4 regions of the Streptomyces sp. NPDC107521 genome follow, and region 3 is predicted to be linked to each of the others. Evidence: riboswitches for the same ligand, from Rfam matches in the RefSeq annotation. Region 3 holds a riboswitch; each other region holds the start of a gene.
What was found. A riboswitch is a leader RNA that binds a small molecule or an ion and turns the genes downstream of it on or off. The one in region 3 is predicted to bind cobalamin.

Region 1 (7,275 bases), on a different contig from region 3:
GCAGCGGACGGCAGAGCGACGCCCTCCAGAGCTACTACGAGGGCCGCTCCCTGCTCGCCGAGCAGCTCGGCATCGATCCGGGCGAGGGCCTGGGCTCCGCCTACGCGGCCATCCTGGAGGGCACCCGGGGGCCCGGTCCCGGCGGCGCCACCCGCGGCGCCCGCGATCCGGTCGCCGGGCACCGCGCCCCCGACACCCTGCCGCCGGACGCCGAAGGCTTCGTCGGCCGCGACGACGAAGTGGCCCTGCTGCGCTCCCAGTTGGCGGAGTCCGCCGCAGGCAGGGCACCCCGTCGGCTGCTGGTCACGGGGATGGCCGGGATCGGCAAGACGGCCCTCGCCACGCGCGTCGCCCACCTGTCGGCCGGGGACTTCCCCGACGGACGGGTCTTCGCCGCGCTGTCCGAGCCCGACGGACGGCCCCGCCGCCCGCACGACGTCCTCACCGACCTCCTGCGGGACCTCGGCGAACAGCTCCGCGAGCCGGGCCCCGCGCGGCCCGCCGTCCGGACCGCCGACGACCGCGCCGACCACGAGCACCTGGTGCGGCTGTGCCGCGCCCGGACCGCGGGCCGACGGATGCTGGTGGTGCTGGACGGCGCGCCCCGGGGCCGGCTGCTCGACACGCTGCTGGCCGGGCTCCCGGACGCGGTGGTGCTGATCACCGGCCGTACCCGGCTCGTCCAGGTGACCGGGGCCCGCACCCTCGCGCTCGCGCCGCTCGGGGACGCCGCGGCGCTCGAACTGCTGGCGGCGGCGGCCGGACGGCCGCGCCTGCTCGCGGAACCGGACGCCACCGACGACCTGCTGGCCTACTGCGGCGGACTGCCGCTGGCACTGCGGATCACCGGGAGCCGCCTCACCGCCCGGCCGTTCTGGCCCGTGGCCCGGCTCGCGCAGCGGATGGCCGACCCGGGGACACGGCTGCGGGAGCTGTCCTTCGGCGGGCTGGACGTGGCCGCCGTCCTGCGGCCCTCCCTGTACGCCCTGCCCGCCCAGGCCCGCGCGGTGCTGGCCCGGCTCGCCGGGGCCGGTGACGGCCCCTTCCCCGCCCACCGGGCGGCGGGCCTCCTCGGCACCACCGAGGCGACGGCGGAGCGGTGGCTGGAGCAGCTCGTGGACGGGACACTGCTCGACCTGTGCGGGGTGGACCTGCGGGGCCGCCCCCTCTACCGCTTCCACGGGCTGGTGCTGCTGTTCGCCGCCGCCCAGCCCGCGCCGTCCCGGCTCCCCTCCCCCACCTCGGCGGCGGGCTGACCCGGCACGGCGGAAGGACCCTCGACGGGGACACGGTCCACCGGCGCCCGCCGACACACGGCGGGCGCCGTCCGCCGTCGATACGCCGACGGGGACACCGGGCCGTACGGAGGAGACGCGCCCTCGGCCCGGACGGCGGGCGCGGACCCCGCGAACGGCGTCCGGCGCCCGGCCCCGAAAGGCGGGCGGGCGGGCGACGGCATCCGGGACGGCCGGCGAAGTCCGGGGCGGCGGTCGGCGCCCCCGACGCCCCCGATACGCACGAGGCGGGCCGCGGAGCCCTTCACGGCCCCGCGGCCCGCCTCGTCATGGACCCGGCGCGCGGTCAGTGCCAGCTCTCGTCGTCGCCCCGGAACATCCGGGCGGCGTGCGGGGCGGTGGGCGGCTTCATGGCGTGCGGACGGACCACATGGTTGTTCGGCATTTCTTCTCCCCCTCGCGGAATGTTGGCACTTACGCTAGAGAAGAGGGATTTCCGCTCATTATCGTTCAGCCTTCCGGTAAAGAAAGACAATCCTCCCCAACCGGAATGCCACCGTTTTCCTTTCCGTCCACCGGTCGCCCGCGCCCGGCTTCCTTACCGGAAAGTTCCGCGAGGGCGGTGCGCGCCCGCGCCCTCCACTTCGGCACACCGATGCGGTCGAAATCCGCCAATGCCCCGAGGAGATACCGCCGGGCCTCGTCCGGGTCGCCGCATTTCCCGCCGAGGGTGCCCAGGGCGAGCTTGATGCGGCCCTCGACGAGCGGGCTGTCCAGCAGCGCGGCCACCTCCATGGCCTGGTGCAGCGTCGCCCGCGCCTCCCGCCACCGCCCGGCGCCCGTCCGCGCCTCGCCGAGGGCGAGCAGCCCGTGGGCCAGACCGAGGGTGTCCATCTGCCCCCGCACGATGTGGATGACCCGCAGCAGGGCCTCCTCGGCGAGCACGTACTCGCCGCGCGCCAGGTGCACCCGGGCCAGCCGGTGGGTGCCCAGGGCCAGGCTGCGCGCGCCGCCCTCCCCGATGGCGGCGGAGACCCGTACGGACTCCTCGCTGAGCCGCTGCGCCGCGTCGACGTCGTCCTGGTCGAGGCGGATCTGCGCCATGTTGTTCAGGACGTGGGCCTCCGAGGAGCGGTCGCCGACGGCCCGGAAGACGGTCAGCGCGGCGGTGCTGTGCCGCATGGCGGAGTCCAGTTCGCCGCGCATCTCGTCGATCATCGCCATGTTGCGCAGGACCAGGGCCCGGCCGTGCGCCTCCCCGGCCTGCTCGTGCAGGCGCAGGGCCCGGGTGAAGAGGTGGTAGGCGGTGGTGAAGTCCCGCAGCCGCATCTCCAGGGCGCCCAGGACGTGCAGCATGGCCGCCTCGCCGCGGGCGTTCCCGGCGGCGCGGACGGCGGCGAGCGAGCGCTCGGCGCACTCCCGCCAGTCGTCGAGGTAGTTGCGGGTCTCGAAGAGGACCAGGACACAGAGGGTGAGGTCCCAGGCGAACTCGTCCATGCCGGCGGAGGCGGTCCGGGCGACGACCGCGACCAGGGAGAGCCGTTCGGCCTCCAGCCAGTCCAGGGGGCGGGCCAGCAGCCGGCCGGTCGTCTCGGGGTCGAGCCGCCGCCGGGCGACGGTCCCGTGGATGATGCTGAAGTCCCCGCCGTAGGAACGCCGGTGGGCCTCGGCGGCGAGGAACAGATAGGTGCGGTGGACGCGGTCGAGGACGGCGTCGCGCTCCCGCTCGCTCTCCTCCTGGGCGCGCTCCCGGGCGAACAGCCGGAGCAGGCTGGGGAACCGGTAGCGGGTGTGACCGGCCGTGTCGGGCCCGACGACGTCGAGGAACCGGGCGTCGACCAGTTCCTCTATCAGGCGTTCACCGGTGTGCGGGTCGGTGTCGAGCAGGGCGGCGGCCACCCAGGGGGCGAAGTCCGGGACGTCCAGCAGGCCGAGTCCGCGGTAGAGCCGGGCGGTCTGCTCGGCGAGCCCCCGGTAGGTCAGCGCGAAGCTGGCCCGGACCTGCGACTCGCCCTGGCTCAGTTCGTCGAGGCGGCTGCGTTCGTCGCTGAGCCGGCGCACCAGATGGGCCACCGACCAGTGCGGCTTCGAGGCGAGACGGGCCCCGGCGATGCGCAGGGCCAGGGGCAGCAGGTCGCACAGTTCGGCGAGGGTGACGGTGGCGCCGGGCTCGTCGGCGACGCGGTCCTCGCCGACGATGCCTCCCAGCAGTTCGACCGCCTCGTGCGGGGAGAGCGGCCCGAGCCGCACCCAGGCCCTCGGCGGCCAGGCCACCAGCTCCGGTAACTGTTCGCGCCCCGTGACCAGGACGCAGCACCCGGCGCCGCTGGGCAGCAGCGGCCGGACCTGGGCGTGGCTGCGGACGTTGTCGAGGACGACGAGGACCCGCCGGTCGGCGAGGAGGCTGCGGTAGAGGGCCGCGCGCTCCTCCGGGGCGGCGGGGATCTGGGCGGCGGGCACGGCGAGGGAGCGCAGGAAGCGGCCCAGCACCTCACCGGCCAGGGTGGGTTCGAGGCGCTCGTCGTAGCCGTGCAGGTCGGCGAAGAGCTGGCCGTCGGGGAAGAGGCCCGCGACGCTGTGCCCCCAGTGCACGGCCAGGCTGGTCTTGCCGACGCCGCCGACGCCGGTGATCAGGCCGGTGGCCGGGCCGCCCGCGGTGCGGTCGGGATCCAGCAGGGCGCCCAGCCGGGCCAGTTCCTCCTTGCGCCCGGCCAACCGCGAGACGTCGGGCGGCAGTTCCAGCGGGGGGCAGGCCGGGGTGTGCGGGGTGACCGGCTCGGGCTCCGGTTCGGGCGCGGAGAGCGACGGCCGGTCCTGGAGGATGGCCTGGTGCAGTTCGGCCAGGGCGGGGCCCGGCTCGATGCCGAGTTCCTCCTTGAGCCGCCGGCGCCCCTCCTGGAACGTCTCCAGCGCCTCGGCCCGCCGCCCGGAGCGGTACTGGGCGGTGATGAGCTGGTGGCGGGCTCGTTCGCGCAGCGGGTGTCTGCGGACCATGGCCGCGAGGTCGGGCAGCGCCCGCTGGTGGTCGCCGAGTTGGAGCCGCACCTCGGTGGCGTTCTCGAAGGTGTTGAGCCGCAACTCCTCCAGCCGGTGGGCCTCGTCCTCGGCGCGGTGGGCGGTGACACCGGCGAACGGCCGTCCGCGCCAGAGCCGCAGCGCCTCCGTGTAGGCGCGGGCGGCCTCGGACAGCCGCTCCTCGCGCACCGCCGCCTCGGCCGCGGCGACGAGCCCGGCGAACTCGACGGTGTCGAGCGAGTGCCGGCCGAGCCGCAGCAGGTAGCCGGGGTGGGCGGTGACGATGATCTCGTCCGGACAGCCGACGCTCTTGAAGACCTTGCGCAGGGCCGCGATGCAGATGGAGACCTGGGTGCGCGCGGTGGCGGGCGGCCGCTCGTCCCACACGGCGTCGATCAGGGTGTCGACCGGGACGACATGGCCGGGCGCGAGCAGCAGGAGCGTGAGAATGGTGCGGTGCCGGTGGCCGCCGAGGGAAACCTGATCCTCTCCGGCGCGCACGTCGAGCGGTCCCAGGACGCGGAATTCCAGCCGCTTCTCCATGTACCCCTTGCCCCCCGTGCTTCCCGGACGGCGGAAGCAGTAGTCCGACCGCCCTGATTGCCACCCCGACCCAGGACGCCACCCCCCACGCGGCCAACGATACGACGACGAATGCGGCTACCGAGCGGTAACGCGGGGCGAACCGTCGGTAAGGGAGACGCATCCGGCCGGAATGGGGCTCGTGCGGGAAACTCTCCGCAGGCGTAAGTGAGCGGTGTTCAGTTTTCCACCGGCATTTTCCGGCCGAATTGCGCCACCCCGGAAGAAGAAACTCCACGCGCCACCCGCGCCCACGGTCCGACGCCCGTCGCACGACGCGGGCACGGCCGGGGGACGACCCGGGGGCGGGGCCGCGGGCGGGGCCCGGCCCGGGTGCGGCGAGGGGGGCCGGACGTCCGGAGGCGGTCGAGAGGGCCCGGCCCGGAGGCGGGCGGGCAGGGCGGGATCGGGCCGACGCACGGACGGCGCCCGGCGGCGGGACCGGAAGGCGTACGGACGGGCGCCGGACGGCAGGACCGCGCGACGTACGGGACGGGCCGGACGCCGGCGACGGGGCGGGACGCCGACGACGGCGGAGCGGGACGGGGCGGCGGCATACGGACGGAGGCCGGACCGGGCGGCACGGCCGGCGGCCGGACGGGGCCGCCGGGCGGCACTCGGTTCCGGACCGGACGACGGCACCGGACGGCGTACGGGCGGGGCCGGACGGCGCGACCGGACCGCGTACGGTCCCGGACCCGACGGCGCGAAGGGCGGCATCCGGTCCCGCACCGGACCGCCCATCGGCGGGCGTGTCCCGCGTACGCCGACGGGGCCCGCCTCCCCCTGGCGTCCCGGCCGGTCAGGGGCGCCGCGTAGGCTGACCGGGCAGCCGGTTCGCCCCGTCGGCCCGACGGGAGGCGTCGCAAGAGGGAACCCGGTGGGAATCCGGGACTGCCCCGCAGCGGTGAGCGGGAACGACCGCCGTCATACAGCACTGGCCCCGGACGGGGCCGGGAAGCGACGGCCAGTAGGAGCCCTCCGGGAGGAGTGGCGCGCCCGCGAGTCCGAAGACCTGCCCGCTGCCCGCGCCCGGGACGTCCGGCGCGCGGAAACGTTCCGCCGCGACTCGCGAAGGAGAGTTGACGTGGCCGATCCCACCGTCACCGTCCCCGCCCCCGTATCCACCACCCGTCGTACCAAGACCCCGGACGACTCACGGGTGGTCCTCGCCCACATCATGAGCGAGCACGACACCAATCTGTACGGCACCATCCACGGCGGTGTGATGATGCGGCTCATCGACGACGCGGCGGCCGCCGCCGCGGGGCGGCACGCGGGCGGCCCCGCCGTCACCGCCTCGGTCGACCGGATGACCTTCCTGGCCCCCGTGCGGGCCGGCGACCTGCTGAGCGTCGGGGCGGCCCTCCGGCGGGCCGGACGGACGTCGATGACGGTCGGGGTCCGGGTGACCGCCGAACGCTGGAACCACTCGGGTCCGACGACGGAGGTCGCCACGGCGACACTGACCTTCGTCGCCATCGACGCCGACGGCACCCCCCGCCCCGTCCCCGCGCTCGCCTCCCCGCCGCCGGCCGGGGACTGACCCCCGCCCGGTCGGGCCGGGGCCGCCCGGGGCCGTACCGACCGCCCGGGACGGAACCCCCCGGACGGCCCGCCCCGTCTCCGCGTCACTCCCGCCCTCCGCGTCACTCCGTCCGGGGCGGCGGGGTGACACGGACGGGAGGCGCCGCGCACCGCCGTCGGACCGGATCGGTACGCGGGTCGACGACCCAGTGGTTGCTCCTCAGGACCCGGTCGGCGAAGGGCACGTCCTCCTCCCCCAGGAAGCGGAACCCGAGACCGCGGCAGATGCCGTTCGACGGGGCGTTCGTCGTCGCGGGGAAGGCGTGGACGAGCCCCCACCGGCCGTCGTCGCGGGCCTGTTCGAGCAGCATGCGGACGCCCCGCCTGCCGAACCCCCGTCCCTGGAACTCGGGCAGCACCATCCACCCGATCTCGGAGATCAGCCCGGCCCCGGTGTGGTGGGGCCACAGGGTGACGGTGCCCGCGACCGTCCCCGGTCGGGCCGCGTCGGGCACGATCATCCTGGTCCAGTCGGTCCCGGCCCGCGCCCGCTCGACATCGCGCCGGACCTTCTCCTCCATGCCCTCCCGGGGCAACGGACCGCCCAGCTCGGCCATCATCACCGGATCGCACCGCATCCTGACGTAGGCGTCGACGTCCCCGTACTCGACATCACGCAACAGCATCCGTATCCCCTTCCCTCCACGGGCGGGCGCAGCGCCCCGCCTTCGCCCTCGTCGTCCTCATTCCCCCGGTCCGGCACGCGGACGGGCCTCCCCGCGCCCCGCCGTGGCCGTCGGTTCACCATCACGACCGAAGCCGCGACGCACCGCACTCACCATGTGACCCCGGAGTACCCCCGACCGACACCCCCGGCACACGGACGCCACCGAGTGAAGCCGTCCCACGCCGAACG
Region 2 (7,275 bases), on a different contig from region 3:
GACACCACGACGCCCTATCCAGTTCATCTTCCGTTCACCATGGTTACCTAGGTTCGTCGCGCCAATGACCTCGAACGATTGCCTGGGTAAATGGAAAGCTTCTCGCTGATCCTCGCGATTGTGGTGGTAACCGCACTCGCGTTCGATTTCACGAACGGTTTCCACGACACCGCGAACGCGATGGCAACCACCATTTCGACCGGTGCGCTCAAGCCCAAGGTTGCGGTGGCCATGTCCGCCGTCCTCAACCTTGTCGGCGCCTTCCTCTCGGTGGAGGTCGCCAACACGATCTCCAAAGGTCTCGTCGACGAGACCGGCATCCGTCCCGAGGTCATCTTCGCCGCCCTGGTCGGCGCGATCCTCTGGAACCTGCTGACCTGGCTGGTCGGCCTGCCGTCCAGTTCCTCGCACGCCCTGATGGGCGGTCTGATCGGCGCCGCCGTCGCCTCGGCCGGCCTCGGCGCGGTCCACGGCGGCGTGCTCGTCACCAAGGTGCTGCTGCCCGCCGTCGCCGCCCCGATCGTCGCCGGCGTCGCGGCGATGCTCGCCACCCGGATGACCTACCGGCTCGGCCGCCGCGCCGACGGCCGGGCCGCCGAGAAGGGCTACCGCGCCGGGCAGATCGCCTCCGCCGGCCTGGTCTCGCTGGCCCACGGCACCAACGACGCCCAGAAGACCATGGGCATCATCACCCTCGCGCTGATCGCGGGCGGCGCCCTCGCCCCCGCCTCCGACCCGCCGGTCTGGGTCATCCTGTCCGCGGGCCTCGCCATCGCGCTCGGCACCTACCTCGGCGGCTGGCGCATCATCCGCACCATGGGCAAGGGCCTGACCGACCTCCAGCCGCAGCAGGGCTTCGCCGCCCAGACCAGCGCCGCGACGGTCATCCTGGCCTCCTCCCACCTCGGCTTCTCGCTCTCCACCACGCACTCGGTCTCCGGTGCGGTGATGGGCGCCGGCCTCGGCCGCAAGGGCGGCGTGGTCCGCTGGTCCACGGCCACCCGCATGTTCGTCGCCTGGGGGCTCACCCTCCCGGCCGCGGCCCTGGTCGCCGCGATCGCCGAGTGGGTCTGCCGCCTCGGCGACTGGGGCACGGCCGCGGTCGCGGTCTTCCTGATCGCCGCGAGCTTCGCGATCTGGCGGATCTCCCGGCGCGAGGTCATCGACCACACCAACGTCGTCGACGGGCACGGCCACGGCCACCACCACCCGGAGCCGGAGCCGAACGGGGTCGTCACCCAGGCCATCGCCGCCGTCACCCCGCCGCCCACCGACGCGGCCGTCGAGTGCCTGACCGCCGACGCGCTCGCCGCGGACGCCCTCGCCGCCGACGCGCTGGCCGCGGAGATCCCGGCCCCCTCCCCCGCCGTCCCGGCCGCCGCCGAGGCCAAGACCCCCTCCGCCTCGGCACCCACCGCCGTCTGAGCCCGCGTCCGGGTCCGCCCGGGAGCGAAGGAAGAGAACCACCATGCAGATCGACTGGGCAGCCCTCGGCTCCGTCTTCGGGGTCAGCCTCGTGGTCACCGTGGCCCTCGTGGCCCTGTTCACCCTCGGCATCGTCGGCCTCTCCCACCGGGAGCGGGCCGCCGCCCAGGGCGAGCCGGCGACGCTCGCCGTCACCGCCGCCTACGCCTGCTTCGCGGCCTGCGCCGCGGCGGTGACCTACGGGATCTACCTGATCGTCGCCTGACCCGGCGTCGGCGAAGGGGCGCGGGGGCGTACGGCGGGACACCGTCGTACGCCCCCGCGCCTCTTCGCCCTTCCCGCGCGCCCGGCGCCGCCGTTCCCCCGCGCCGCCGTCCCCGCGCGCCCCACGCCCGTCCGCCGGCCCCGTACGCCCCGCGCCGCTCCCGTGCGTCCGCGGCGCCCCGGCCCGCCCGTCCCGCGCCGTGCGCGCCGCGTCCGGGGCCCGCGCGCCGTGTGGGGCTTCCCACACTCACCCCGCGCAGGTCAACGGCGAGTTGACGGGCCTTCGCGGACCGTGGTGGACTTCCCGGTGCCATTACGGCGGCTGGAGAGGAAGCCGGTGCGATTCCGGCGCGGTCCCGCCACTGTCACCGGGACGGCACGCGCCACGCGGTGCGCGCGGTCCCGGGAGCCAGGAACTCCCACCGCCGGTTCCGTCGAACCAGGGCGTGGACACCCTGAGTGAGGACATACCGCCATGCGCGCCCGACGCCCCAGGTACCCCGGCACCCCGCTCCCCCGCCCCGCGACCGGCTGAGCCGTGCGCGCCGAACGCGTCTTCGCGTACGGTGCCGCCGCCGGCCTCCTCGGTGACCTGCTCCTCGGCGATCCCCGCCGCGGGCACCCCGTCGCCCTGTTCGGCCGTGCCGCCGGTGCCGTGGAACGCCGGCTGTGGCACGACCACCGCGGCTGGGGCGCCCTGCACACCGCCGTGTGCGCCGGGGGCGTCGCCGCGCTGGGCACCGCCGCCGCCCGCGCCGTACGCCGCTCCCCCGCCGCCTCCGTCGCCCTGACCGCCGCCGCCACCTGGGCCGTCGTCGGCGGCACCTCGCTGGCCCGGGAGGCGCGCGCCGTCGGCCGCGCCCTGGAGGCCGGGGACCTCGGCGCCGCCCGGGCCCGGCTGCCGCACCTGTGCGGGCGGGACCCCGAGGCCCTGGACGCCGACGGGATCGCCCGCGCCGTCGTCGAGTCCGTCGCCGAGAACACCTCGGACGCGGTGGTCGGCGCCCTGGTGTGGGGGGCCGCGGCCGGGGTGCCGGGGCTGCTCGGCTTCCGCGCCGCCAACACCCTGGACGCCATGGTCGGTCACCGCTCGCCCCGCCATCTGCGGTACGGCTGGGCCTCCGCCCGCCTCGACGACCTCGCCGGATGGCCCGGCGCCCGGCTGACCGCCGTCCTCGCGACCGCCTCCGGCGGCGATCCGCGCGGCGCCCTCCGCGCCTGGCGGGCCGACGCCGGACGCCACCCCAGCCCCAACGCGGGCCCGGTGGAGGCCTCGTTCGCCGGTGCCCTCGGCGTACGGCTCGGCGGCACCCTCTCCTACGCCGGCCGGGTGGAGCACCGGCCCGTGCTCAACGGCGCCGCCGGGCGCCCCGTCCGGACCGGCGACATCGACCGGGCCGTACGGCTCTCCCGGCGTGTGGGCTGGCTGGCACTGGGCGTGTGCGCGGGCGCGCGGCTGCTCGCGCACCGGGTGGCCGCTCCGGGCCGCCGCGCCGCCGGGCCCCGGACGGGGGGCCGGTCATGAGCGGTGGTCTCCTGGTCGCCGGCACCACCTCCGACGCGGGCAAGAGCGTCGTCACCGCCGGGATCTGCCGCTGGCTGGTGCGGCAGGGCGTGAAGGTGGCCCCCTTCAAGGCGCAGAACATGTCGCTGAACTCCTTCGTGACCCGCGAGGGGGCCGAGATCGGCCGGGCCCAGGCGATGCAGGCGCAGGCCTGCCGGCTGGAGCCGACCGCGCTGATGAACCCGGTGCTGCTCAAGCCGGGCGGCGACCGCAGCAGCCAGGTGGTCCTGCTCGGCCGGGCGGTCGGGGAGATGAGCGCCCGCGGCTACCACGGCGGACGCCAGCGGCAGTTGCTCGGCACCGTCCTCGACTGCCTGGCCGAGCTGCGGGCCACCCACGACGCGGTGGTCTGCGAGGGCGCCGGCAGCCCCGCGGAGATCAACCTGCGCCGCAACGACATCGTCAACATGGGGGTGGCCCGGGGCGCCGGACTGCCCGTCCTGGTCGTCGGGGACATCGACCGCGGTGGCGTCTTCGCCTCCTTCTTCGGCACGGTGGCCCTGCTCTCCCCCGAGGACCAGGCGCTCGTCGCCGGGTTCCTGGTCAACAAGTTCCGCGGCGACGTGAGCCTGCTGGAACCCGGCCTCGGCATGCTGCGCGGCCTGACCGGCCGCCGGACCTACGGCGTGCTGCCCTTCCGGCACGGGCTCGGCATCGACGAGGAGGACGGCCTGCGGGTCTCCCTGCGCGGCACCGTGCGGGAGTCGGCCGTCGCCCCGCCGGTGGGCGAGGAGGTGCTGCGGGTCGCGGTGTGCGCGGTGCCGCTGATGTCCAACTTCACCGACGTGGACGCGCTGGCCGCCGAACCCGGCGTGGTGGTGCGGTTCGTGGACCGTCCGGAGGAGCTGGCGGACGCCGACCTCGTCGTCGTGCCCGGCACCCGGGGCACCGTCCGCGCCCTGGAGTGGCTGCGGGAGCGGGGACTGGCCCGCGCCCTCGTCCGCCGGGCCGCCGAGGGCCGCCCGGTGCTCGGGGTGTGCGGGGGCTTCCAGGTCCTCGGCGAGGAGATCGAGGACGACGTGGAGAGCCGCCGGGGCCGGGTCCAGGGGCTCGGCGTCCTGCCCGTGCGGGTCCGCTTCGCCCCCGCCAAGACCCTCGCCCGGCCGGTGGGCGAGGCCCTCGGGGAACGCGTCGAGGGGTACGAGATCCACCACGGCGTCGCGCGGGTGACGGGCGGCGAGCCCTTCCTCGACGGCTGCCGGTCCGGGCAGACCTGGGGCACCCACTGGCACGGCTCGCTGGAGTCGGACGGCTTCCGGCGGGCGTTCCTGCGCGAGGTCGCCGCCGCCGCCGGACGCCGCTTCGTCCCCGCCCCGGACACCTCGTTCGCCGCGCTGCGCGAGCGGCAGCTGGACCTGCTGGGCGATCTGATCGAGGAGCACGCGGACACCGACGCGCTCTGGCGCCTCATCGAGTCCGGCGCCCCTCCCGGACTCCCCTTCGTTCCGCCCGGGGCACCCGGGTGAGCCCCGCCCCCGGGCCCGCGCCGCACGGTGCCGGGCCCCGTCGCCGTACCCCCTTCGAAGGAGTGACCGCCGCGTGAGCACGCCCTATCCGTTCACCGCCGTCGTCGGCCAGGACGACCTGCGGCTGGCCCTGCTGCTGAACGCGGTCTCCCCGCGGGTCGGCGGGGTCCTGGTGCGCGGGGAGAAGGGGACCGCCAAGTCGACCGCCGTACGGGCGCTGGCCGCGCTGATGCCGCGCCTCGCGGTCGTGCCCGGCTGCCGCTTCGCCTGCGACCCCGCCTCCCCCGACCCGTCCTGCCCCGACGGCCCGCACGGCTCGCCCCCCGCGGCCGAGCGCCCCGCCGCCCTCGTCGAACTGCCGGTCGGTGCCTCGGAGGACCGGCTGGTGGGGGCGCTGGACATCGAACGGGCCCTGGCGGAGGGCGTGAAGGCCTTCGAGCCGGGCCTGCTCGCCGCCGCCAACCGGGGCATCCTCTACGTCGACGAGGTCAACCTCCTCCACGACCACCTCGTCGACCTGCTGCTGGACGCGGCGGCGATGGGCGCCTCGTACGTCGAGCGCGAGGGCGTCTCCGTCCGGCACGCGGCGCGTTTCCTGCTCGTCGGGACGATGAACCCGGAGGAGGGCGAGCTGCGTCCGCAGCTGCTGGACCGCTTCGGGCTCACCGTGGAGGTGTCCGCCTCGCGCGATCCGGAGCAGCGGGTGGAGGTCGTCCGGCGCCGCCTGGCCTACGACGACGACCCCGCCGGTTTCGCCGCGCGCTGGGCCGGGGAGGAGGCCGCGCTGCGGGAGCGGATCGTGGCGGCGCGCGCCCTGCTGCCCTCGGTGCGGCTGGACGACACGGCGCTCCGCCGGATCGCGGCGACCTGCGCGGCGTTCGAGGTGGACGGGATGCGCGCGGACATCGTGATGGCCCGTACCGCGACCGCGCTCGCCGCGTGGGCGGGGCGGACCGAGGTGCTGGCCGAGGACGTGCGCCGGGCGGCGCTGCTGGCCCTGCCGCACCGGCGCCGCCGCAATCCCTTCGACGCCCCCGGGCTGGACGAGGACCGGCTCGACGAGGCCCTGGACGAGTTCGGCGACGACGACCCCGATCCCGGGCCGGACGGCCCCGGCGGTCCCGGCGGTCCGGAGGGTCCGGGCGGACCGCCGGAATCCGACGGCGGCGGGCACGGGGACAGCGCGCCCTCCGGGGACAGCGCGTCCTCGGGGGACGGCGGTGGCGCCGGGGAGACGGGTGACGGCGCGGACCCCGGGGCCGGTGGTCCGGAGGGCGCCGGGGAGGGGCCGCGGCCTCCCGGCGGGCCCGGCGCGGGCGAGCAGGCCCCGGCGCGGGCCGCCGATCCGTTCCGGACGAAGGTCCTCAGCGTGCCCGGCCTCGGGGACGGCGCCGCCGGCCGCAGGTCGAGGGCGCGCACCGAGCAGGGCCGCACCACCGGCGCCCGCCGCCCCCGGGCCACGCTGACCCGGCTGCACCTGTCCGCCACCGTCCGGGCCGCCGCCCCCCACCAGCGGGCGCGCGGGCGCGGCGGCCCCGGGCTGGTGGTGCGGCGGGACGACCTGCGGCAGGCGGTGCGCGAGGGCCACGAGTCCAACCTCGTGCTGTTCGTCGTCGACGCCTCCGGTTCGATGGCGGCCCGGCGGCGGATGGGCGCGGTGAAGGGCGCCGTCCTCTCCCTGCTGCTCGACGCCTACCAGCGGCGGGACAAGGTCGGCCTGGTGACCTTCCGCGGCACGGCCGCCGAGGTGGCGCTGCCCCCGACCTCGTCGGTGGACGCGGCGGCGGCCCGGCTGGAGTCGCTGCCGACCGGCGGGCGCACCCCGCTGGCCGCCGGGCTGCTCCGGGCCCACGACGTGCTGCGGGTCGAGCGGCTGCGCGACCCCGCGCGCCGGGCGCTGGTCGTGGTGGTGACCGACGGACGGGCCACCGGCGGCCCCGACCCGCTGGCGCTGTCCGCGCGGGCCGCCCGGCTGTTCGCGGCCGAGGGCACCGCCTGCGTGGTCGTGGACTGCGAGACGGGCCCGGTGCGGCTGGGGCTGGCCGGCCGGCTCGCGGGTGACCTGGGCGGCACGGCCGTCACGTTGGAGGAGCTGCGGGCGGACACCATCGCCGGGCTGGTCAGGGATGTCCGGGAGACCGGGACGAGGAGGGCCGCGTAGTGCCGAAGGGACAGCCGAGCGTCGTACCCGAGGACGGGCTGACGACCCGCCAGCGGCGCAACCGCCCGCTGGTGATGGTCCACACGGGCCCGGGCAAGGGCAAGTCCACCGCCGCCTTCGGGATGGCGCTGCGCGCCTGGAACCAGGGGTGGCCGGTGGGGGTGTTCCAGTTCGTCAAGTCCGCCAAGTGGAAGGTCGGCGAGGAGAACGCGCTGCGGGCCCTCGGCGCCTCCGGCGAGGGCGGGACCGTCGACTGGCACAAGATGGGCGAGGGCTGGTCCTGGGTCCAGCGCGACGACCAGATGGACAACGAGGAGAAGGCCAGGGAGGGCTGGGAGCAGGTCAAGCGGGACCTGGCCGCCGAGCGCTACCGCCTCTACGTCCTCGACGAGTTC
Region 3 (7,275 bases):
TCACCCTGCTCTGACCGAGACCGGCCGGGGTGTGATCCCGCATCGTCTGAAGCACCGCGCCACGGGCGGACTCGTCAATCAACTCACTCTTGCCCGTCCTGGGTTCACGCACCGACGTGAGCAGTGCCTGCCTCCCGCCGGTGCGGCTGGCCCGCCACCACGTGCCCACCGACCGCCTGGAGACCCCGAACATTTCCGCCGCCTGGCCGTAAGTCCGAACCCGCCCCGACTCCAGCGCGCTCACCACCCGCAACCGCAGATCCTCCTGCGCAGCAGGGGACAGACGCCGCATACCCCCACCCTCGATCACACCCGATCACCCGCTCCATGCGTAACCCCCAGGTCGGCTGCCTGGGGGTTCTCTTGTTTTCCAGACCGGTGGAGGGGTGCCCATCGCAACCGCGGCGAGGAAGGCCCGGGACGCAAACCGGCCCGACGCGGTCGGGTCGCGCCGGGGGACGCGCGACGCGCAGGACCGCGGCGACCAACCCCACTCCGGGGTCCTTCAGGCCGAGCGGAGGCGGTGCCGGCGAGCCCGAGGGCACCGGTGCGGGAGTGCCTCCGCTCGCTATCCCCGCATGCGGATCTCCTTGAACTCGACCATTCTTGCGGTGATCGCGGAGATGAAATCCGACGCCTCCTCCACGTTGCCGGGCCGGGGCCGGGGATCATCACTCTCCGGGACCGGGGACAGGAAGGCGGTGGGGTCGGGTGCTGTCGGCGGCAGGGGCTGGGCGTCGCGGAGAATGAGCATGTCGGCCACCATGCAGGTCACCTCTCCTTCCTCCGTACGCCCGATCCAGACCGGGTACGAGCCGTCGCCCATGCCACTGGGGTAGGCGACCAGCTTGGCTCCCGTGCCGGGATCGGCCGTCTCCCCCAGTTCGACGCCCTCCTTGCACAGCTCAGGGCACCACGTCCCGCCGCGTCCAGGAACGAGCCCGTGCCGCTGTCCACTCCGAAGCCGTAGAACTCACGCTCGCCCAGCAATCGTGTGTCCTGACCGGGCCGGACGGCGAGTTCCCAGCTCACGGCGGGCCTGTCGAGAACCCGCAGCATGGCGGCGGTGGTCTCCCCCCGGCCCGCCTCGTCCCACGTCATGGTGGCGAGCACCACGGGATACCCGCCGGGCGGCACCGGCACGGTGAAGGGTTCGTCGCCCTCGCGCAGAGTGCCGGGGTCCGCCGCTATGACCGAGCCGGTGGGCAGCCGCAGGACACCGGCCGTCTTCGGAGCGGTGACGGTCGCCACGCCGCATTCATCGTCGGCGAAGCGGCTGCCCGGGGTGAACAGGGCCTCCAGGTGCCGAGGGCGGGCCCCTCTCGGGACGGACCACGCTCCGGCCGGGGATTCGGGCCGTTCCTCATGGGCGGCGAGCATGAGGGACAGGGCGTCATCGGCCGCGAATCCCAGCATCCGGCCGTCGGCATACGCCGTCCAGCCGCCGAACCGCGCACGGAGCAGAGTCCGGTGCCGTTCCGGAAGGTCCGGCCCCGTTTCCAGGCGGCCGCCGAGGCGCAGTCCGGCGCTCGCGTACTCGCCGTCGGTTCTGGGGGTGAGGGTGAAATGCCAGCCTTCTCCTCGAACTCCGGCTCGTCCGGGGACAGGTGGCGCCACTCCTCATAACGGCGCAGGTGCAGCAGGCCCGCCGCCAACTCCCGGTAGTCATAGGTGCGGACGCGTCGTTCCTGTTCGTCGAAGAGGAACACTCCGAGGTAGTGGTCCCTCCAGCTCACCTGAAGCAGCGCCCGCCGCCGAGCAGCACCGCGTACGGCTCTCCCGCCCGGTCGCGCTCGCGCGCCCGGTCCTCGGTCATCGTCCCCACGGGCATCCGCGCCTGCGGATCCCAGCCCGCGCAGTGGACGACATCGATCCGTGTACGCATGAATCCCCCTCCGGCTCCAACGGTGGTGACACGTTAACCAGCACGTCCGACAACGGGAGCACGGCTCATCCCGGCAGGCGGGGCCGACGGGCCGCGTGGCGGTGCGGCGTCAGTGGCCCGGGCGACGGGATGCGGGGCCGCCCGGGGCACCGGGGACATCTGCGCCCCGGGGCACCGGCACCCGGTGATCAGCGGTGGCCCCGGGGGCTTCGGTGCTGGCCCCGGCGGTGGGGGAGGGAGCCGCGGGGGGCTCCCGGGCGGGGGTCCCCGGTGCGTTCCGGCAGCCAGAAGCGGCGGGAGAACACCTTCTGCTCGTCCTTCGTGCGCAGCCGCTTCAGCTCCGAGGTGAACGCGCCCCGGTACCGGGCCCCCGCGCGCTGGACGAGGGTCGCCGCGTGGGCGTCGAGGCTGGCCTCCTCCAGGGCGAGGACGTGGCCGGCGACGGTCTCGGCCGGCAGCAGGGAGAGGCACACCTCCGTCAGGCGGTCGAAGACGAAGTCCCGCAGGGGGGCGAACGGGCTGTCCGCCAGGGCCATCTGCCGGAGCAGGATGGCGATCTCGCCGCCGTCCCGCTCCGCCCCGCCCCCGCGGAGCACCGCGTCGAGCTGCTCCGGGAGGTACGCCGAGGCGAGCGCCAGGACCAGCCGGGCGACCATCGCCGTCGGCATCGTGCGGGCGCGCACCAGCAGCGCGTCCGGCGCGAGTTCGGGGGCGCCGCCCTGGTGCAGGATGGCGAGGAACCGCCCGGCGTGCCCGGTGGGCCGGTTCTCCAGGGTGAAGGCCAGCACCGTCTCCGCGCGCGCGGGCAGCGCCACGTCGTTCAGCGTCCGGAAGAGGAGCGCCGCGTCCCCGGGGCCGGTCGTCCCGGCCGCGTGCCCCAGCACCCAGGCAACCTCGTGGTGCCTCCCGTCGAGGGCGCGCAGCAGCGCGAGGAAGTCGTCCCGGGTCCGGGCGGCGGCCGAGACGACCAGCACGTCGCACGCGAGCACGCCGTTGCCGGTCGCGTGCAGGTCGTTGATCAGGGTGGCCACGTCGGCGGGCGCGCGGGTCAGCGCGGCGCGTTCGAGCACCGCCGCGGCGGCCGTGTGATTGCGCACCACGCGTAAGGCGGAGACCAGGGCCACCAGATGGCCGCTGCTGCACGACTGGGCGTTGTCGAACACGAAGTCGGCGTCCCGCAGCAGCCCCCGGGACGAGAGGGTGTCGATCAGCTCCGTGACGTCGGTGGCCGGGCGGACGGAGACGGTCTCCGCCTGGAGGACGTGGGTGAGGCCGTGCCGGCCGTTCTCGCCGAGCCCGCGGCTGATCTCCACGATGTCCGACACCGGGCGTTCGGCCGCCGCCGCGCGCAGGGCCAGCGGCAGCACGGCGGCCCCCGGTCCGGTCAGCACCAGCTCCACCGCCTCCAGCACCTGAGCCACCTCGCGCGTGGCGAGGAACGCGCCGAGCACCACGGCGACGTGCTCGGGGAGGTGCTCTCGGTGCAGGGCGGCCACGAACGCGGCGGTGTCGCGCGGGGTGTGCAGCCGGACCGACGCCCCCAGCAGCCGGGCGCCGAGGTCGTGCAGCCGGGAGCGTTCCAGTTCCGCCGCGAGCCGGCCGAGTTCGTCGACCGGGCGGGTGAGCACCAGGACGGGCAGCGCCGCCTGGGCGTGCGCCCCCAGTCCCGCCCCGTCCAGGCCCGCCAGCAGGGCGCCGACCTCCTGGACCGGCCGGGTCCTGCTGACGGAGGTGACCAGTTCGCTGGCCATGGCGCGCTGGGTCCGCGACTCCAGGTCGCCGACGACACTGACCAGTTCCGGCACCGAGGCGGTGCGGTCGGTGGCCTCCAGCGCCGCCATCAGCGACGGGACGACCGCCGCCTCCTCCCAGAGCTCCTGCACGGTCTCCAGCTGCGATTCCAGGACGCAGCACTGGTTCTCCGCGGCGATCAGCTCGGCGCGGGTGACGGCCAGCACCTCCTCCAGGTAGGTGATCTCCTGGCGGAGGTCCCGGCACTCGCGGCCCAGTTCCTCGTACTCGCCCTGCCACACGTCGATCTCGGCCCGGTGCGCCTGTGTCCGCCGGTCGAGTTCGACGGCGAGGGCGCGGCTGCGGGCCTCCGCCTCGGACAGCCGCCGCACGCGGTCGTGCAGCGCCTCCTCCAGGGCCTGGGCGTGCGCCTGCTTGCGCCGGGCCTCCTCGTCGGCCCGGGCGAGCTGGTCCTCCAGCTTCTGCCGCTTCCCGGCCGGCCTGTTGGACCGCAGCGCCTCGCGGTGCAGTTCCCGCAGCCGCTGCTCCGCCTCGGGCGTGAGGGCCATCCCCTCCTCCCGGAGGTCGGCGACGAGGGTGGCGACGAAGTCCCACCCCGGGAGGCGGTCGCCCTTCAGGTAGCGGGTCAGGGTGCTGGGGTCCACGTGCCGCCGCGCGGCGTACCGCCGGACGCTCACCCCCAGCCGGAGGAAGATCATCCGCAGGTCCTCGACGAAGGCCCGCTTCTCCGGTACGAGGTCCTCCCCGAGCGGTGCCAAGCGCGCCGCGCCCACCGCGTCCCGTGTGCCCATGCTCCACCCACCGTCCCCTCAACAGGGCCCAGTATCACGTCCGTTGGGGCTTCCGGCGGCGAGCTTCCGTTGCCATCCACGAACGGCAACGGTCGGCCCGCTGCCGACCTCGGGTGTCAACGCGGAGGGGATTCCCGGCGGCGCCCGCGCCCCGGCACGCTGGGGTCCGGGCCGGCCCACGGAGAACTCCGACACACGCGGGAGGAACACGCAGATGAACGATCACGGTGCCCCGGTGCGGGAACAGCCCCCGCCACCGGCCCCGCCGCCCCTCTGGCGGCGGCTCTGCCAGCGGGCGCTCCTGGGAGCCACCGGGGCGCTCGGCGCCGCAGCGGTCACCTGGCTGAGGGCCTGGTGGGAGGACCACAGCGGGTAGCCGGGGCCGTTGCCGGGTCCGGGGTTCCGGCCACCGCCCGGCACCCGGCACCCGGCACCCGGCACCCGGGGGCAGGGGGCCGGGGGCAGGGGCCGGGGGCAGGTCCGCCACCGGCCCCCGGGGCGGGAGGCCGGGCCCGGGTGCGCTGCCCGACACCCGGGGCCCCTGGCCGCCGCCCCGGGTTTCCGGGCCGCCGCCCCGGGTTTCCGGGCCGCCGCCCGGCCCGCGGGACCAGGGGCCGAGCCGCCTGCCGCCCGGCCCGCGGGACCAGGCTGCCGCCGGAACCGCGCGGCGGCCGGGGCATCACGGCTCCGGAATCGCGCGGCACCTGAGGCACCGTGGGTCCGGGCCCTCACGGGGGCCGCGCGTCGCCGGGTGGGGGCCCGCGCGGGGTCCCGGGCACGGTGGGTCCGGGCACGGTGGGTCCGGGCCCGCACGTGTCCAGGCCGTCGCCGGACCGGGACCGGCGCGGGGCCGGCCGCCGCCGGAAGCGCGGAGCCGCCGCACCGGGCGCGGGCACGTGGGCCGGAACGGGACCACCGGCCACCCCCGCCCACTCGCGTCCCGGCACCCCCGCGCCCGCGTCCCGGCTCCGGACCCGCACCCCGCCCCCGAGCCCGACGGCCGGTCCCGCACCGCTCCCCGGCCGGGCCCCGGGCCCGCTGCCCGGCGGGGCCGGGCACGGCCCCGGCGCGCACGCCCCGGGCCCCTCGCCGGCCGCCCCCGCGCGCGGCCGGGCCGGGCCCCGGCCCGACCACCCTGTCGGCGCCGAACGCGGGAAACGTACTATCGCCAGGTCATCGCCGCGACGGGAGTCAGGAAGCCGGTGCGAGTCCGGCACGGTCCCGCCACTGTGACCGGGGAGCGCGTCCGCTCCGCACACCGTCGTGTGCGAAGGGGCGTCGACCCGGGAGTCAGGACACTGGTCCGTCGCGGGCCCATTCCGAGGAGCGCGGACTCCCCAGGAGGCTCTACGTGTACGACGGCATGCCCCATGCCCCCCTGTCCTCTTCCACCCCCGCCCGTCGGCGCCGCCCGGCGCGTGCCGCGGCCGCCGCCCTCACCGCGGCCGTCGCCCTGCTCGCCGGATGCGGACCGGCCGACGACGGCGACGGGAAGCCGGCGGCCCGGCCCGCCGCCGGGTTCCCCGTCACCGTCGACAACTGCGGTGTGCGCACCACGTACGACCGGCCGCCGTCCCGGGTGGTCACCATCCATCAGCACCCGGCGGAGCTCATGCTCTCCCTCGGCCTGGCGGACCGCATGGTCGGCACGGCCTTCCCCGACTCCGCCGTCCTGCCCGAGTTGGCCGAGGAGTACGCGGCCGTCCCGGAACTGGCCGCGCGGGAGCCGTCGTTCGAGACCGTGCTGGAGGCCGATCCCGACCTCGTCTACGGCGGCTACGCCAGCGCCTTCGACGAGAGCCAGGGCCGGTCCCGCAAGGCCTTCGCCGACGCCGGGATCAACACCCACCTCAACCGCGAGTACTGCGGCGGGAAGCGGGTGACGATGCGGGACACCTACGACGAGATCCGCACCATCGGCACCGTCTTCGGCGTCCCGGACCGGGCCGGGAAGCTGGTCGCCGACCTGGAGGACCGCGTCGAGGGGGCCGTCACCGCCGTGCGCGGCGAGCCCGAGGTGCCCGTCTTCGTGTACGACAGCGGCGACAAGACCGCCTTCACCGCGGGCGGCCGGAGCCTGGGCACCGAACTGATCCGGCTGGCCGGCGGCCGGAACGTCTTCGCCGACCTCGACGACGTCTTCGGCGACGTCTCCTGGGAGCAGGTCGTGGCGCGCGCCCCCGAGGTCATCGCCATCTACGACTACGCCGACGACAGCGCCGGGAGCGTCGAGCGGAAGAAGCGGTTCCTGCTGTCCCAGCCCGCGCTCGCCGACGTGCCCGCGATCCGGGACAAGCGGTTCGTCGTCCTGCCGCTGACCGCCACCCTGGTCGGCATCCGCTCGGCGCACGCGGTCGAGGACCTGGCCCGCGGGCTGCACCCCGAGAGCTTCCGGTGACCCGCGCCGCCCCCGGGGCCCGGGCCCCGGGGGGAGGACGGCGGCGGACCCCCGGGCGGAACGCGGACCCCTCCGGGCCGGACCCGGACCGCGCCGCCCCGGACCCCGACCGCGCGGAACCGGCCCCCGACCCCACCGGTCCCCCACAGGAGCCCACCGGTCCCCCGCCGGGGCCTGGCGGATCCCCACCGGGGCCCACCGGCACCGGCACCCGGACCGGGACCGGGACCGCCGAGAACCTCGGCACCGGAGCCGCCGAGGCCCCCGGCACCGGGCCCGCCCAGGACCCCGCCGAGCCCGCCGAGCCCGCCGCGCGCCGTACCGCCCCGGCCGTCGCCCTGCTCGTGCTCGGCGCCCTGCTCCTCGTCTCCCTCACGGCGGGCCTGGCGGTCGGCTCCGTGCGGGTCCCGCCGGGCCAGGTGTGGGGCATCGTGGCGCACGCGCTCGGC
Region 4 (7,275 bases), on a different contig from region 3:
CGGGGCGGCGACCGGTCCGGCCGCGCCGTCCCGCCGTGGATCCCGTCCGCCGCCTCCGCTATCCCCGGTCGCAGCCGATGCCGTCGCCGTCACGGTCGAGGTGGGAGGCGTACCCCGGCTCGCCGCGGTGGACGGGGGCGGCACCGGCGGCCCGGGCGGCGGCGCAGTTCCGGTAGTACACACTGCTCCCGCCGCCGCCGTCGCTGTCGTCTCCGTAGGCGGAGCCGCCGTCGGAGGCGGGCCGCTCGGTGACGGTCTCCGTCACCTCCACCTCGACCTCGACGGTCTTCGTGACGGTGGGCGCGGGCTCCGGCTCGGCGGTGGGGCTCGCCGTGACCGTCGCGGTGGCCGTGGCCGTGGCGGTCACCGTCGGGGCCGCGGCCACGGCCTTCGCGTCGTCCCGGGACCCGGAGTCACCGGCGCCCGCTCCGACGCCGATGAGGAAGACGAGCCCGAGAGCGGGGAGGACGTACCGCTTGCGGGCCCACTTGGGGGCGAGGCGCCCCGGGGTGGACGGCGGCACGGGAGCGTACGGATGGGTCATTGATCCCCCGTCAGATGGGTGCGGATCAGAGGACGTTAGCGCTCACGTGAAGGAAATGTGAAACCGTGACATGACGTTCGACCGCGGGACCGCCCACGGCCCGGGCCACCGTGCGGCGGGCGCGACGGGCGGCGGGGCGTGCCGGTGGCGAGCAGGGCCGCGACGCGGGCGACGTCACGCGCCCGCGACGCGGAGGTCCGGGACACCGGGGGCCCGGAACGCGACCCGCACCCACCTCCCGGCGCAGCACCCATGGAGGGAGCGGTCGTGCGTGGCGGGGCCTTCGAGGACCGACGGCCGCTTCGCGGGCCCCGCCGGCGGTCACGCCGGGGCGAGGAAGCGCTTCTCCGGCTCCTCCTGCGACATGGGCGGGGCGCCGGAGTCCCCCGCGAGGCACTGCCGCATCCCGTTGGCGACGATCTTGAACCCGGCCCGGTCCAGGGCACGGGAGACGGCGGCCGGCCGTGTCACGACGTCCTCGCAGCCACGGCCCGCCTCGATCATCGCGATCACGGCGGTCGGCCGCCCCTGGGCCCGCCGCAGGCGGTTCAGGACGGGGCGCGTCGATTCTTCGTCCATGTGCACGTGATTCCCCTTCGGTCCCGACCATAATACCCAGGGGGGTATCCACTCCGGAGCCCCGTCGCCCCCACCGGGGCTTCGCCGGCGAGGCCCGCGGCCTCGACTCCGGGGCGAACCCCTCTTGGCGCACACCGGCCGACACGACCCCACCCGCCCCCGCCCCAGTCGATACCCCCCAGGGTATTTGACATCGCGGGCGGCACTCCGTACGGTCGAATCAGCGATACCCCATAGGGTATCCATCGCGATCCGGCACTCACGGCCGCCGCCACGCCGGTTCCCGGCGGGCCGAGAGCCGGGTGCGACCGCCACCCCGTGCGCCCACCCCCGCACCGGGCCGCCCCGCGATCTGCCGAATACCCCCCAGGGTATAGATCCCGTCCTGTTCCGGAGGTTCCGTGTTCTTCTCGCAGTACTACCTCGAGTGCCTGTCCCAGGCGTCGTACATGATCGCCGACGAGACCACCGGCCAGGCCGTGATCGTGGACCCGCGCCGGGACGTGTCGGAGTACCTGAACGACGCCGAGGCCCACGGCTTCACCGTGGTGGGCGTCATCAACACGCACTTCCACGCGGACTTCGTCGCCGGTCACCTGGAGGTGGCCGACCGCACCGGCGCGTGGATCGGCTACGGGCACCGGGCCGAGACCGAGTACGCGATCCGGGGGCTCGCCGAGGGCGACGTCATCGGCCTCGGCGACGTGACGCTGAAGATCATGGAGACGCCGGGCCACACGCCGGAGTCGATCAGCGTCCTGGTGTACGAGCACGCCGACGACGCCGTCCCGTACGGCGTGCTGACCGGTGACGCGCTGTTCATCGGCGACGTCGGCCGCCCGGACCTGCTGGCCTCGGTCGGGGTCACCGCCGACGAGCTGGGCGCGATGCTGCACGACAGCGTGCAGAACAAGCTGATGGGGCTGGCCGACGACGTACGGGTCTTCCCCGCCCACGGCGCCGGTTCGTCCTGCGGCAAGAACCTGTCCACCGAGCGGCAGTCGACGATCGGCGAGCAGCGCGCGACGAACTACGCCTGTGCGCCGATGAGCGAGCGGGACTTCGTCGCCCTCGTGACCGCCGGCCAGTCGGCGGCCCCCGGCTACTTCGCCTACGACGCGGACCTCAACCGCCGGGAGCGGGAGCTGTTCGACCCGGCGAGCGCGTCGCGGGCGCTGGGCGTGGCGGACTTCCTGGCCCGGCGCGCGGCGGGCGCGGTGGTGGTCGACGCGCGTGATCCGCAGGAGTTCGCCGCCGGTCACGCGCGCGGCGCGGTCAACGTGCCCGCGGACGGCCGGTTCGCCGAGCAGGCCGGCACCGTGCTGCCGTCCGGTGCGGAGCTGCTGGTCGTGGCGCCGGAGAACCGGGAGGAGGAGATCGTCACCCGGCTCGCCCGGATCGGCTTCGACCGCGTCGCCGGGTATCTGGCCGCACCCGACGAGGCGCTCGCCGCGATGGCCGACGAGGTCTCCCCGGCCAGCCGCCTGACCGCCGTCCAGCTCCGCGCCGAGCTGGACGGGCCGAACCCGCCGGTCGTCGTCGACGTCCGCAACTGCGGCGAGCGCGGCGAGAACGGGTTCATCGAGGGTGCCCTGCACATCGCCCTGGGCGAGCTGCCGCGCCGCCTCGACGAGATCCCGCGCGACAAGCCGCTGGTCCTGCACTGCGCGGGCGGTCACCGCTCCTCGATCGCCGCGAGCCTGCTGCGCCACCACGGCTTCGACGACGTCTCCGACGTGCTCGGCGGCTGGGCCGCCTGGGCCCTGGCGAACACGCCCGCCGCCGCCTGACCCGCCGCCTTCCCCTCTTCCCACCGCCGGCGTCCCGCACGGGACCTCCTTCCGGCGAGCCCTGTGCGGGCGCGCCCGCTCTCCCGCGTTCCGTTCCCGTTCCGCTGCCTCTCCACGGAGTAGTCCTCATGACCACCGACGCTTCCCGTACCTCCGTCTTCACCCCCGCCGCCCTTCAGCACCTGATCGAGACCGGTGACGGCCCCCGTCTGATCGACGTGCGGACGTCCGGCGAGTTCGAGACCGGCCACATCCCCGGCGCCCACAACGTGCCCCTGGACACCCTGCGCGAGCACCGTGCGGAGCTGCGCGGGCACCTGGACGAGGACGTGGTGCTGGTCTGCCGCGCCGGATCCCGCGCGGCGCAGGCCGAGGAGGCGCTCGCCGAGGCGGGCCTGCCGAACCTGCGGGTCCTCGACGGCGGCATGATGGCCTGGGAGGCTTCCGGCGCCCCGGTCGACCGCGGTCGGCAGCGCTGGGCACTGGAGCGTCAGGTCCGTCTCGTCGCCGGCTCGATCGTGCTCGTCAGCGGCGTCGTGGGGTTCTTCGTCCCCGGCGTGCACCTGATCGGCACCGCGATCGGCGCCGGGCTGACCTTCGCCGCGCTCAGCAACACCTGCGCCCTGGGCATGATGCTGTCCAAGCTGCCGTACAACCGGGGCCCGCGCACCGATGTCGGCACCGTCGTCGCCTCCCTGAAGAGCGGGTCCCGAGCGTCGGGGAGCGGGTCCTGAGCGTCCCGCGGCCGCCCCGGCCGACGGCCCCGGGCTGAGGGCCGTCCCGGGAACCCCGCTCGCGGTGGCCGCCCCGATGTCCTCCCCCGGCCCCGCCGGCGTCCCGCTCGGCCGGGGGCCGGGCCCGGCGGGCGGCACCGCGCGGGGCCGGCCGCCGAGGGCACCGTCCGCGCCACGCGGAGCGGGCCGCCCAGGTCCCGGCAGCCCCTCGCGGAGGCATCGCGCGGCGGAACCGCCGCCTCCCCCCGTTCTCGACGCCTCCCCGTTCTCGACGCCGCCGCCGGTGGGGCGGTCGCCGTCGACGACTCCGCTCCGCCACCGGGTCGGCCCGTCGTCACCGGCCCAGCGGGCGGCCGCCCGGTACCGCACCCGGTCCCGGGCCGCCGGTGGCCGCTCCGGCTCCCGCACGACGTACCCGCACGACCGCACGAAAGAGGTCCCGTGATGTTCCCGTTCTCCCGAGACAAGAAGCGCGTCACCGTCGAGGAGGCCCGTCGGCGCACCCTGGGCGCCGACGCCCCGGACGTCCTGCTGGACGTCCGCGAGCGGGGCGAGTGGACCGCCGGGCGGGCGCCCGGCGCGATGCACGCGCCACTGTCCGCCCTGGTCACGGGGGCGGCGCTGCCGAAGGCCGCCCGGGGCAGGCCGCTGACGGTGATATGCCGCAGCGGGAACCGCTCGCAGAAGGCCGCCGAGCTGCTCCGTGCGCGCGGCGCGGAGGCGGTGGACGTCAAGGGCGGGATGAAGCAGTGGGCCGCCGCCGGATACCCGGTGGTCGGCGGAAGCGGCGACGAGGGCTCGGTGGCATGACCGCCCTGATCCTCGCGCTGGTGGCCGGAGCCGTCGTCGGCCTGGCGCTCGGCGGCCTCGGCGGTGGCGGCAGCGTTCTGGCCGTCCCGGCCCTGACCTATCTGATCGGCATGGAGCCCGCCGAGGCGATCACCACCAGCCTGATCATCGTCACCCTGACGTCCGTCACCGCGCTCGCCGGGCACGCCCGGGACGGCAACGTGGCCTGGCGGACCGGACTGCTGTTCGCGGCGGCGGGCATCGTCCCCGCCATGCTCGCCGGTACGGCCGCCGGGCATCTGCCCCAGGCGGGGCTGACCGTCGCCTTCGCCGCCGTCGCGGGACTCGCCGCGCTGCGCATGCTGCGTCCCTCGTCCGCCGCGGCCGGGGGCGAGGTGCGCCCCGTCGGGGCCGGTGCCGCCGGTGCCGGGCTCGGCGCCGTGACCGGGCTGCTGGGTGTGGGCGGCGGATTCCTCGCCGTGCCCGCCCTGACGCGGGTGCTCAACCTCCCGATGCGCCGGGCCATCGGCACCAGTCTGCTGGTCATCACCATCAACTCCGCCGCCGCGCTCGGCGCCCGGGCCGGTACCGGAGTCCATCTGGACTGGGCCGTCATCGCGCCCTTCACCGCCGCCGCGATCCTCGGTGCCTGGGACGGCAAACGCCATGCGCGACGGCTCAGCGGCAACACGCTGCAGCGCGTCTTCGCCTACGCCCTGCTCGCGGTCGCGGCCTTCATGCTCGCCGACGCGTTCGTCTGACCCCTCCGCCGCTTCCGTGCCGCCCGCCGTGCCGGTCCCGGGCGGTGCCGCGCGGTCCCGGCTCCACCGGGCCGGGTGGGGCACCGTGGTGCGGGCGCGCCCCGCGATGGCAGGATGGCCGGCGACAAGGGCGACGGCGGAACGAGGAAGCCGGTGTGAATCCGGCGCGGTCCCGCCACTGTGATCGGCGAGCGGATCCCAGGACGGCCACGGCCCCAGCGGGCCGGAAGGCCGGGACGGGCATCGACCCGAGAGCCAGGAGACTCACGCGGTCGCCCCCTCGACGAACCACGGGGCGGATCTCCCCGGAGAGAGGAACGGCACCGCATGCCCGCGACGCCGACCGGACGAACCACTGACGGCACCCCCACCGGAGCGGCGGACGGCCCCGTGCCGTGCCGTGTCGTCGTGTGCCGCGACTGCTGCTGCGGCAGCCCCAAGGTGACCGGCGTCGACCACGCCGCCCAGACGGCGCGTCTGCGCGCCCAGGTCCCGGTGCGGGTGTCCGCCTGCCTGGACGTCTGCGACCAGGCCAACGTCGTCGTCGTACTGCCCTCCGCCGCGGGCCGGGCCGCCGGGGCCCGGCCCGTCTGGCTGGGCCTGGTCAACGACCCGGACGCGACCGAGGACGTCGCCGCCTGGGCACGCGCCGGCGGACCGGGCGTCGCGCCCCTGCCGGACATCCTCGACCTCTACGCCATCACGCCGCCGCGACGGCGTACGGCCCGACGGCGTACGGCCTCGTGATCGTGCGGACGGAGAACCGGGGAGGAGTCGGCACCGCGCACCGGGCCCGTGCCTCGTCCGCGTCCGTCACCGCCGCGCTGCGGGACGTGGCGGATCTCGGCGGCTTCTTCGCCCTGCGGACCGGCGGACGGGACGACGGCTGGCACCCGGTCGCCCGTTCCTACGCGGAGGGCTTCACCGACCTCGCCGAAGCCGTCGCCCGCCGCCACCGCACCCGGGAGCCGCGCGTCGACGTCTCCATCGCCCAGCTCGGCCATGCCGCGCGCCTCTGGTCACCGGCGCTGGCCTGCGTCGTCCTGCACGGGATCGTGCTCGACCTCGACGGGCTGCAACGGGCCGACGACGGACCGGCCCTCCGGCTGCCCCGGCCCGCCGGACTGCACGTCGACCGGCTCGACGACGGCCCCGCCCACGCGCTGTACCAGCAGGTGACACGCCATCTGTCGGCGCTGGCCGACGGCCTGCGCGTGAAGGTCGCCCCGCGGCTGCTGGACGGCAACTCGGCGTCGGCGCTCGCCGAGGCGGCCCGCGCCCTGCTGGCGCACCGCCCCGCCGCACGCGGACCGCTCACCGACCTCACGACCACGCTGCTGGACACCGGACGCCTGGCGGGCACCGGCACGCTCACCGGCCCCGACCTCACGTTCCGCCGCCTGAGCTGCTGCCTCTACTACCGCGCGCCGGACGGCTCGAAGTGCGGCGACTGCGGTCTCGCCGGCCGCGCGCGGGGGCGGGCGCCGCGGTGAGGCACGTCGGAGCGCGCCGGACAGCGGTCGGAGCGGCCCGGACCGGGGCCGGACACGGCCGCCGAAAGCCGCCCCGCCGGGTCCGTCCCTCGTGGCCCGTCGGCCCCGGCCGAGGGCGCCGGTCCCCGGCCGGTGCCCGGAAATGACCGAGGGCCGGTTCCGGATGACTCCGGAACCGGCCCCGACCCGCGACTGTCTCCAGTCGGGACGACAGGATTTGAACCTGCGACCCCTTGACCCCCAGTGAACGAAACACCGTCCACAGAGGTCTGTGAGTTCCGGGGAGTGCACAAACGTCCAGGTCAGGGCCAGCTTTTCCGGCTCGTTCCACGGAGTCCGTGAGATCTGCGTGAGACGACGAAGCCCCGGCTCGGTGGAGTTCACCGGCCGGGGCTTCGCCGCGCCTTGGGGCGGTCAGTTTTGCTCGTCGCCCTCGGCCTCTGCGCCGACGGCGGGCGGCTCGGGTTCAGCCGGGGCCGTACTGATCCGCAGGCATCCGTCCGTGCCGAACAGCTCGATCAACTGGGACAGATGGGCGCGCGCCGCGCTGCGGCCGGGGGTCTCTCCCGTGGTCACCCGCGCCCC

Region 1: another riboswitch for cobalamin. It lies ahead of ACZ7LB_RS14150 (acyl-CoA thioesterase); the one in region 3 lies ahead of ACZ7LB_RS04500 (ABC transporter substrate-binding protein).
Region 2: another riboswitch for cobalamin. It lies ahead of ACZ7LB_RS02840 (cobalamin biosynthesis protein); the one in region 3 lies ahead of ACZ7LB_RS04500 (ABC transporter substrate-binding protein).
Region 4: another riboswitch for cobalamin. It lies ahead of ACZ7LB_RS26275 ((2Fe-2S) ferredoxin domain-containing protein); the one in region 3 lies ahead of ACZ7LB_RS04500 (ABC transporter substrate-binding protein).

The regions. Positions count from the first base shown of each region.
Region 1 covers NZ_JBVKAT010000008.1:5,928-13,202, forward strand. The annotation lists gene ACZ7LB_RS14140 (AfsR/SARP family transcriptional regulator) at 1-1,256, shown strand, start outside; gene ACZ7LB_RS14145 (AfsR/SARP family transcriptional regulator) at 1,746-4,793, opposite strand; cobalamin riboswitch at 5,649-5,869, shown strand; gene ACZ7LB_RS14150 (acyl-CoA thioesterase) at 5,920-6,378, shown strand; gene ACZ7LB_RS14155 (GNAT family N-acetyltransferase) at 6,482-7,045, opposite strand.
Region 2 covers NZ_JBVKAT010000001.1:670,640-677,914, reverse strand. The annotation lists gene ACZ7LB_RS02850 (inorganic phosphate transporter) at 91-1,425, shown strand; gene ACZ7LB_RS02845 (hypothetical protein) at 1,469-1,690, shown strand; cobalamin riboswitch at 1,969-2,127, shown strand; gene ACZ7LB_RS02840 (cobalamin biosynthesis protein) at 2,228-3,214, shown strand; gene ACZ7LB_RS02835 (cobyric acid synthase) at 3,211-4,719, shown strand; gene ACZ7LB_RS02830 (putative cobaltochelatase) at 4,793-6,880, shown strand; gene cobO (cob(I)yrinic acid a,c-diamide adenosyltransferase) at 6,880-7,275, shown strand, end outside.
Region 3 covers NZ_JBVKAT010000002.1:306,995-314,269, forward strand. The annotation lists gene ACZ7LB_RS04470 (winged helix-turn-helix domain-containing protein) at 1-292, opposite strand, end outside; gene ACZ7LB_RS04475 (hypothetical protein) at 569-826, opposite strand; gene ACZ7LB_RS04480 (DUF4241 domain-containing protein) at 772-1,416, opposite strand; gene ACZ7LB_RS04485 (hypothetical protein) at 1,733-1,885, opposite strand; gene ACZ7LB_RS04490 (hypothetical protein) at 2,074-4,428, opposite strand; gene ACZ7LB_RS04495 (hypothetical protein) at 4,643-4,804, shown strand; cobalamin riboswitch at 5,582-5,749, shown strand; gene ACZ7LB_RS04500 (ABC transporter substrate-binding protein) at 5,780-6,826, shown strand; gene ACZ7LB_RS04505 (FecCD family ABC transporter permease) at 6,823-7,275, shown strand, end outside.
Region 4 covers NZ_JBVKAT010000021.1:72,949-80,223, reverse strand. The annotation lists gene ACZ7LB_RS26305 (excalibur calcium-binding domain-containing protein) at 59-544, opposite strand; gene ACZ7LB_RS26300 (metal-sensitive transcriptional regulator) at 866-1,123, opposite strand; gene ACZ7LB_RS26295 (MBL fold metallo-hydrolase) at 1,525-2,913, shown strand; gene ACZ7LB_RS26290 (rhodanese-like domain-containing protein) at 3,042-3,647, shown strand; gene ACZ7LB_RS26285 (rhodanese-like domain-containing protein) at 4,092-4,457, shown strand; gene ACZ7LB_RS26280 (sulfite exporter TauE/SafE family protein) at 4,454-5,197, shown strand; cobalamin riboswitch at 5,342-5,462, shown strand; gene ACZ7LB_RS26275 ((2Fe-2S) ferredoxin domain-containing protein) at 5,525-5,944, shown strand; gene ACZ7LB_RS26270 ((2Fe-2S)-binding protein) at 5,941-6,690, shown strand; gene ACZ7LB_RS26265 (hypothetical protein) at 7,105-7,266, opposite strand; gene ACZ7LB_RS26260 (ATP-binding protein) at 7,263-7,275, opposite strand, start outside.